DNA from 4 places in the uncultured Planococcus sp. genome. Region 2 is predicted to be linked to each of the others. Evidence: riboswitches for the same ligand, from Rfam matches in the RefSeq annotation. Region 2 holds a riboswitch; each other region holds the start of a gene.
What was found. Region 2 has a riboswitch for thiamine pyrophosphate ahead of tenI (thiazole tautomerase TenI). Riboswitches for the same ligand answer to the same signal wherever they lie in the genome.
Positions count from the first base shown of each region.

Region 1: linked by a shared signal. The riboswitch ahead of Q0785_RS06990 (YkoF family thiamine/hydroxymethylpyrimidine-binding protein) and the one ahead of tenI (thiazole tautomerase TenI) in region 2 are both predicted to bind thiamine pyrophosphate.
Region 3: linked by a shared signal. The riboswitch ahead of thiT (energy-coupled thiamine transporter ThiT) and the one ahead of tenI (thiazole tautomerase TenI) in region 2 are both predicted to bind thiamine pyrophosphate.
Region 4: linked by a shared signal. The riboswitch ahead of tenA (thiaminase II) and the one ahead of tenI (thiazole tautomerase TenI) in region 2 are both predicted to bind thiamine pyrophosphate.

Region 1 covers NZ_CANMXD010000004.1:95,422-97,623, forward strand. The annotation lists gene Q0785_RS06985 (VWA domain-containing protein) at 1-475, opposite strand, end outside; TPP riboswitch at 1,118-1,223, shown strand; gene Q0785_RS06990 (YkoF family thiamine/hydroxymethylpyrimidine-binding protein) at 1,312-1,902, shown strand; gene Q0785_RS06995 (ECF transporter S component) at 1,904-2,202, shown strand, end outside.
Region 2 covers NZ_CANMXD010000005.1:175,487-177,688, forward strand. The annotation lists gene thiO (glycine oxidase ThiO) at 1-175, opposite strand, end outside; gene tenI (thiazole tautomerase TenI) at 189-815, opposite strand; TPP riboswitch at 928-1,028, opposite strand; gene Q0785_RS09455 (hypothetical protein) at 1,175-1,453, opposite strand; gene Q0785_RS09460 (DUF5996 family protein) at 1,659-2,202, opposite strand, start outside.
Region 3 covers NZ_CANMXD010000014.1:25,590-27,791, reverse strand. The annotation lists gene Q0785_RS18040 (M20/M25/M40 family metallo-hydrolase) at 16-1,089, opposite strand; TPP riboswitch at 1,237-1,334, shown strand; gene thiT (energy-coupled thiamine transporter ThiT) at 1,433-2,008, shown strand; gene map (type I methionyl aminopeptidase) at 2,143-2,202, shown strand, end outside.
Region 4 covers NZ_CANMXD010000017.1:44,569-46,770, forward strand. The annotation lists gene thiM (hydroxyethylthiazole kinase) at 1-603, opposite strand, end outside; gene tenA (thiaminase II) at 605-1,288, opposite strand; TPP riboswitch at 1,371-1,474, opposite strand; gene ugpC (sn-glycerol-3-phosphate ABC transporter ATP-binding protein UgpC) at 1,497-2,202, opposite strand, start outside.

The DNA.
Region 1 (2,202 bases), on a different contig from region 2:
ATTGCCAAAAGATCGGCTGAGTGGACGATTCCACAATGAATTTCTTGATACCGGCTTTACAGCCGCCGTCATTGATGAAAACCAGAAAAACCGGCACATCGCTCGGCTCTTCTTTCGTATACTTCTCGATGACGTCTTTCATCACTTTCGGTTCGTCGTTCCGACCATATTTATGGACCTCATCATTGGACAGGATGTTTTTCTCCACATAGCCCATGAAAATCTCTTCCGTCGCTGCCGGCAATCGGGAAAATTCGTTATCGTACACCCAGACATCCAATTCCCCATCATCATCAAACTGGCTCGCTACCGCCAGTACCCTCTCGACAACTTCCTGCACGACACCGTCACGATACAGCTTCCGCATCGATCCGGTAATATCCAACACAATACCGACTTTCGCCACAACACCTGTTAACTTCTTTTTCTCCAGCACGATGCTGGCCGTTTTCTTTTTCAGGGAAATCGTACTCATCAAATGGCCTCCTCAAGTCATAATGACTTCAGTATATCGAAGATTTTAAAAATAAAAAGTAAATATTGGAAATGATTAAATGTAAATATTAATTTCTAATCAGTATGTTAATCAGTAAAGTAAATTAGATTACGACTCAACATTATCAATTTCTAAGAGATTATCTTCTACACAGTTTAATAAGCCAAGATCTGAAGAAATTGTTCCAGGTGGAAATTTTTATGGGTCTCAACTGTTTCGTGCCTTACACGACTTAGTGAGAGAAAAATGCACTTTGAGTCATTTTGAATAATAATTTTTAATGATGTGCAGAAGCACATATATACATATACCATTGAAGGATATGGAGCAAACTAGTGGAGACTCCCGCAAGCCCGTAGGAAAGATACGGCCGAAAGGAATTCGGATCGTATCTTTGCGACGAAGCTAGCGCAGCGATGCAGGAGCACCGGGTTTCCAGGAGCTGGTTTGCGGAATATCCACAGCTCGCCTAGTTCATGCCCAAAGCGCTCGAAGCGATTCCAGTACACTAAGCCATACTGCCACTTCTCATATCTTTCCAAACTCCCTCTTTACATCCCCCACCACTTCCTCTACACTAAACCCATCGGGAACAACCCGAACACAAAAACCGCATACCGTTTACTGCACTAGGGGTGCCCATTATGGCTGAGATGCAAGCGCAAGCTTCGATCCCTTAAGACTCGATCAGGATAATACCTGCGTGAGGAAGTGCGGCGCATTTCTGAAATAATTCCTTTTGATTATTTGTAGATTATGGCTGCATCTTCGCGGATGCGGCCTTTTTTGTGCAAATTTTTAGGAGGAATGTTGATATGGAACCATTGCAATGCGGGACCAGCCCGATTGTCGGATTTCGCTTTTCGCTTCATCCGATGACCGGCGATTTCATCAAAGTCATCAAAGGAGCCTTGAACGAAACGGACACGTCGAACGTCTGGATGCACACCGATGACGTCTCAACCGTCATACGCGGCAAACAGAATCACGTCTTCAACGTCGCGAAAGCACTGGCGTTGCATACTGCAAAAACCGGAGAGCATGTCGCATTGTCCGGCACCTTCTCGATCGGCTGCCCCGGCGATTCATCCGGGGACGTCTATTTGGAAAAAGACGATGTGCTGTTGAACACCGACGACACGAAGCAATACGTCTCTTCCCAGTTTGCGCTGTACCCGATGAACAATCCGGATTACATGGCAGTCATCTACCGGGAAGTGGACCGCGCCAAAAAACTGGGCGTCTTCAACGACTCGATGCATTACGCCAGCGGCATCCATGGCGATATCCATAAGGTTTTTTCTTTTTACGAAGAAGCATTCACCAATGCGCGTTCCGAAGATCACCGCCACTTGGTGATGACCGTATCAATGAGCATCAACAGCCCGTCCCACGGAGGTGCGTAAGATGCTGAAATCGTGGAAATTAAAAGAAGTGGTGTTGATGTCCCTGTTTGCGGTCGTTTTCGGCATCGTCTACTTGCTGTTTGTCCATGCAGCCAACATTTGGGCTGCAGTCATCGGCCCGCTCGCCTATGAATGGATGTTCGGCATCTGGTTCATCGTGTCGATCATCTGCATGTACATCATCCGCAAACCGGGCGCTGCCTTTATGTCCGAAACGATGGCCGCTGCAATCGAAGTATTGATCGGCAATGCCATGGGCCCTCGCCTGATTCTTTCCGGCGTCATCCAAGGGCTCGGCGC
Region 2 (2,202 bases):
CTCCTTCCAATTCCGCTTGCGCACCAAGCATCCCAGCTGCAGCACCAGATGCTTGACCAGCAAGGCTGTCTTTTTCCAACAGCAAAACTTCCATTCCTCTTTTCGCCAAACTATAGGCCACCGAACCGCCGATGACTCCACCCCCAACTACAATGGCTTCATATGTTCTGTTCATAGAAATCCTCTCCTCATGGCTCCAGATAAAAACTTTCTTTCGCTAAACAGGAACGATAAGATCTTGCAGCCAGCAAAGGATCTTTCGCTTCGAAAATTCCCGACATTACAGCGATCCCTTTCGCTCCTGACCCGATAACATCCCCAGTATTTCCGGGCGTTATGCCACCGATTGCAATGACTGGAATAGAAACTGATTCAGAAACATTTTTCAATAGTTCTAAGCCTTTCGGTATCAGTCCAGTTTTTGATGAGGTCGAATAAATATGACCACATACTACATAATCAGCCCCCTTTTTTTCGGCAAATCGAGCTTCTTCAATCGCATGCACTGAACACCCAATCGTTAAATTTGTGAAATTTCTTTTCACGCAATCTACCGGCAACGAGTGATAAGCCAATTGAACACCTTTTACATTGGAGGCAACGGCAATATCCACTCGGTCGTTTATGATTATTTTTGATAAAGGTACATTTTCATTCACCAACAACTTCACTAATTCCACTACTTCCCTTGCTGTTTTGCTCTTTTCACGTAGATGGATAAAATCAACTTCATGATGAATCCGGCTGATGATTTCTGCCAGTTGTTGGGGGGGTTGCTTATCAGTTGAGATAATATGCAGCTCGCCATCTCTCATAAATTCCCTCCTTCTATCGACTTTCGGAAAGTTAAAACAAATGAGTTCAATAACAAAATAAAAAAACCACTCCAGCGATGGAGTGGTTTTGGGTATATCTTCAGAAAAAATGGACATACATTAACCACTTCCCTACGCTAGTTTCAACTAGATCAGGTTCAAAGGGTCCGGATTTCTCCATCTCAGTCTCATAAGACTCCCCTAGTGTTTTTATATTCAGTTATTTTGAAAGTGCTAAAATCTAAAGTAAGCTTAACATCAACATCGCCATTAATCCAGTTTATCTTGCATTCAATCTTCTAAATATTCAGCGATAAAAAAAGAACTGAATATATCTATATCACACTTTCTATCTCTATCTATTTAGTCCTGACAGGCGTTGAAGCAAGTTTTTTATACCCGCACAACAACAACAACATACAAGCGACGGTTGCAGCTGAAAAAGTACCAAAATAGATGATAGGGGAAACAGCGTATCCGAAAGCTGCAGTACTTTGCAGATTTTCTGCATTTTCCCAGGCTTTTGGAATATTGGGTCTGTAGGTGATGGTTTTTACATAGCCCACGGAAAATACTGCCGCAAAGTAAAGAAGATGGACAATTACGGCCCCAAGCAAAGCCAGCCAAATAGTTTTCATTCCCAACTTCCTTTCTTTTATTCCATAATTTAGTATATCAACTACTTTAAGCCATGTACATAAAAAACCGCGAATTTTCAGCTTTCAAATTTGCAGACAGTAAAATAGCCCTGTTTTTTAAACAAGACCATTTCGTCATACTCCTCTTAAGAAATGAACCTTTATCCTTCTTTATGTTAAACGACGATTAACTAAAGCAAAGACCTCATGTTCGTTGGTTTCTGTCAGTGCCATTGGATTTATCGGCACTGTTTTGCTTATTCATTTTCAACGGAATAAAATAATGGGCAATGCCTTCCCACTGGAGTTCATTGGATAAAATATCGAAACTGGAACGGAAGAAATCTTGTATAGCATTACTGGGATCCTCAAAACTGACTGCACTCTCCAAATCAAGGAAGTATTCGCTCAGTTTTTTATCGTAATATGCCGATTCGGGTTTCAGGTTGGGATGATTTAAATCTTTATAGATGAATGGATAGGGCAATACAAAAAATGTTGGGACATTGACTTTGTCGTCTCCCAACCAAAATCCATATTCGATCATCTGTTCATCAAAAGCCGCCTTTTCAATGATTTTGTCTTCCGGAAATGGTTCCATTTTATCTTTGATAATCAATAAAGACACATCAAAGGTGCCCCAAAACAATTGCGGTTTCATTTTCCGGCATCTGAGCGGACCTGCAAATCTCAATTGTTCTCGCAACGCGAAATGGAATAGCTGCAATCCCCTCATCGCATCCTTGTGA
Region 3 (2,202 bases), on a different contig from region 2:
AGAATGCAAACCTATTTAAGCAGATTGGGCATGAGCCAAGAGGATATCCTTGTACGCATGGACGCTTGAAATCGTTACGTATTCAGCATTACCATGCCAATCATCGCCGCTTGGACCGAATTCTATCGCCCCTTCACCGCCGGTCACCGCTGCATAATAACGCGTATCTGCAGCTCCATGCTGACCGAATAAAACAGGTTCCTGATCCGTAGTATCCAGAATCGCCTTTTGCAGGCTTTGGATATAGGGGTTTTCTTTTGTTGTTGTCAGGGCTGGGGTAGATCCTGATGCTCTATAGTCCATATCGAGATCCAAGGTTTCAGCCAAGTCTGCCAATTGGCGAACGATCTCGTCTTTGTCTTGTCCGGGCATAAAGCGGATATCATAAGACATTTCGCACGTTTCAGGAACCACATTGTAACGGTCTCCTGCTTTGATGATCGGCAAATTGACGGAAGGCTGCTCGTAATATTCCGTTGATTCTTTTCTGAAAGGAAGCTCAGAGATTGCCATGTGGAATTTCATCGCAGATTCAATGGCGTTGATGCCTTCCCAAGGACGGCTCCCGTGGGCCGGTTTGCCTTTGAACGTCATATCCATCCGCAGGATACCTTTGGATTGCAGGCCAACTTTCAATCCCGTAGGTTCACCGCAAATGACGAAGTCACCATGGAAGCCTTGTTCGACCAGCCACTTGGAAGTGTTTCGGCCGCCAATCTCTTCGTCAGTTACAATATGCAGCTGCACCGTGCGCTCTAGGCCGGAACTGTCCAGCTCGATAAAGGCCTGCATCATCGCGGCAACTCCGGCTTTCATGTCAGCGGCGCCGCGGCCATAGATGCGGTCCTGCTCTTCGACTGGGACAAACTGTTCTTTATGGCCAGGAACGACGTCGACGTGGCCATTCCAAACGATGGTCTCGGTGCCTTGCCCTTTAGCGGCAGTCAGCATCAGATAACCATTATTGTCATGGACAGTAACGGTTTCTCCTTTGGATTTCAGCCAATCTGCACAAAAAAGAAGAGCTTCATTGGCTCCATCTTTAGTATCGCTTTGAATTTTAATCAGTTCCTTCAACAATTCAATCATATTTTCGGCAAGCCCAGAATCCCGGCTGCCTTCACCACCTTTCAACTATCTTCATCATGTATTTCTTTACCCTATCAGGCCATCTTAAAACAGTCTTGCACAAAATGAAACCCTTGTGTACAATACAGGTGAATGCTAAATATCTGTATACACCACAAGGGGAGCTTTTGCTGAGAGTGAACATTTGTTCTTACCCTTTGAACCTGTAAGTTAACACTTGCGCAGGGATGTGGATGGAAACCGGCCCTTACAACGGCGACAGGCTCTGTCCTGACGCCGTTTTTAATATGGTTTTATTCACGGCCCTTCTGGTGATGTGCATAACACATTAAAGGAGGAAGTCATGAGAAATAAAAAAGTATTGTTAATGATGGAGATTGCCATTTTCGCAGCTCTTGGATTTGTGTTGGATTTCGTTTCTTTCCGGATGCCACAAGGCGGTTCAGTCAGCCTGGTGATGATTCCAATCGTATTGATCGCTTTCAGAAGAGGCGTCGGTGCGGGAGTACTGACTGGATTTCTGGTCGGTCTGCTGCAGATTGTCTCAGGGTTTATCTCTGTGGCGCCCTTGTCTTTCGGATTCGTCGTCATGCAGGTCATATTGGATTATCTTCTCGCCTATGGAGTGGTGGGGCTGGCGGGTGTCATGCGTGGGAAGTATCTGCAGCATGCACATGCCAAGCAGACAGGGAAGATGCTGACGGCTGTAGTTGCCGGTGTATTGCTTGCTTCTGCGCTGCGCTACCTCGTCCATGTCATTACCGGCATCCTGTTCTTCGGCATGTTTGCTGAAGGCAATGTGGTCATCTACTCGGTGGTCTATAATGCAACGTATATGATCCCGGTATTTTTGCTTGCCGCCTTTGTCTGTGCTGCGCTTTTTGCAGCAGCTCCGAGGCTGGTGGATGCTGAAGCTTGAAGTATGGAAGGCTGTCTTCGGGCAGCCTTCTTTTTTATGACGATTTTCCTGGATTTGTTGAAACGGGTCAGGAGCCTCTGATTTAATTTTGTGGTATAATTCTTGAATAGAAAAGCTTGAAAGAAGGGTCATTGATGATAGCAACTAATGAAAAAGATATTGAAATGTTGAAAAAAGCCGGCCAAATGGTGGCT
Region 4 (2,202 bases), on a different contig from region 2:
GACTGCCAAGGCTGCAGCCACAATACTGCTGAGCAAGCAGCCTGTTCCCGTAATCGAAGCCATGATCGGATCACCAAAAGGAATTTCCGTTACACTTTTTCCGTCTGTGACAATATCCATTTTTCCAGTGACTGCGACTACCAACCCTAATTCCGGAGCAGTAGAGACGGCAAGCTCCCTGACGTCCAGGAGCCCTTCTCCGGCGTCAACACCTTTTGACTGCCACCGTTTCCCAGCTACAGCTGCAAGCTCTCCTGCGTTGCACCGAAGGACGCTGACGTCAACTGTGTCCAGAATTTCGCGGACCGCCTTCTTCCTGAAATTACTCGCCCCTGCTCCCACAGGATCCAGGACCACAGGTATTCCTATCCGATTGGCCGACTCTCCGGCAATCAACATACTTTTCAATGATTCCGCGTGTAAAGTTCCGATATTCAATGACAGTGCCTGCGACAATGCCGCAAGTTCCGCTGCTTCTTCAGGCGCTTCTCCCATGATCGGAGATGCACCGATCGCCAGCAGCCCATTGGCTTGAAAATTAGAAACGACATGATTGGTGATGCAATGGACAAGCGGATTTTCACTTCTTATCTGCTGAAGCATATTAGACACCTACTTTATCGACGGAATCTACAGACCAGGATTCTTTTCTCCAAGCCTGATCCCAAAAATTCCATTCATAATAGCTGCTCTTCCGGAAACGGTTTTTCAACTCCTGCCGGCGTGCTTCCGGCAGCCCTTCCGCCAGCCTGTCCATACGGGCAATCTGTTCGTTGACCAGTGCCCCAAACTCATCGGATCCATAAGTTGCGATCCACCGGTTGTAGATTGGATGATCGGGTTCCGCATTTTTCAAGCGCTCCCCAATTTCGTAATAAAGCCAATAGCAAGGCAAAATGGAAGCCAGCACATCCGCTAAATCGCCTTCGGATGAGCGGTACATATGCGATACATAGGCGTAAGCGGTCGGAGAAGGTTCAAACACAGCCCACTCTTCTTCAGTGACTTCGAGAATTTCCATGAACGATTCATGCAGCGCCAGTTCAGCACTGCAGGTATGTGCGGAATGGATGGCAAAACGCTGGGTGGTTTCCAGATCTGTGGCTTTGGCTGCGCCAATAGCCTGTACTTTCGCAAAATGAGTCAAATAATAAGCGTCCTGCATTACGTAAAAGCGAAATCTATCAATCGGCAAAGTCCCGTCTTCGATCCCTTTCACAAACGGGTGATCAAAACTTGCTTGCCACAGGTTGTCGCATTCTTTTCTTACTTCTCTACAAAATGTCATTTCTCCATCTCCTTTTTTCCACAAAACAAAAAACGCCGCTTCCCAGTAAAGGGAAGCGGCGTTTGCAGTCGATAATGGAAATAGCAGACGGTCGCCACTTCCCTCCGCTGGTATGATCCAGATCAGGTTCAAAGGGTCCAGGCTTATGCCCGTCTCAGCCGATATCCGGCTCCCCTAGTGGTGTTTTTTATTTGTGTTTTCGAAATCACTATATCATAGTTTCAGAAAATTCTACAGCTTTTATGCGTTTTCCTGTTTCGTCGTCAAAAAAGTGGACATGGCTCATATCAAAAGCAAGCGTCGCCGTATCGCCAGCTTCAATTGTTGTAGAAGCATCAATGCGTGCGATAAATTCCTGATCCGCATATACCGCATACAGGATTGTTTCAGCCCCTGTCAATTCGGAAACTGTAATGGTCGCTTCGAATTCACTCGCTGGGATACCCGACAGATCTTCGTTATTGACATGAATGTGTTCCGGCCGGATGCCTAAAATCACCGCCTTGCCATCATACCCTTCATTTCTCAGCATCGTCATTACAGATGAGGGTATATCAATCACTTTATCCCCCATCAAATAGGTTCCTTCATCAATTCTTCCTTCAAAAAAGTTCATGGCAGGAGAACCGATAAAGCTGCCGACAAACCGATTTTCCGGAAAATCATATACTTCTTTCGGAGAGCCGACCTGTTGGATCAACCCATCCTTCATAACCACGATCCGGCTGGCCATCGTCATGGCTTCCGTCTGGTCATGCGTTACATAAATAGTAGTGGTTTTCAGCCGTCTATGCAGTTTGGCGATCTCCGCGCGCATTTGGACCCGCAGTTTGGCATCCAGGTTGGACAGCGGCTCGTCCATCAGGAAGACTTTGGCGTCACGAACTATGGCGCGGCCAAGAGCTACACGCTGG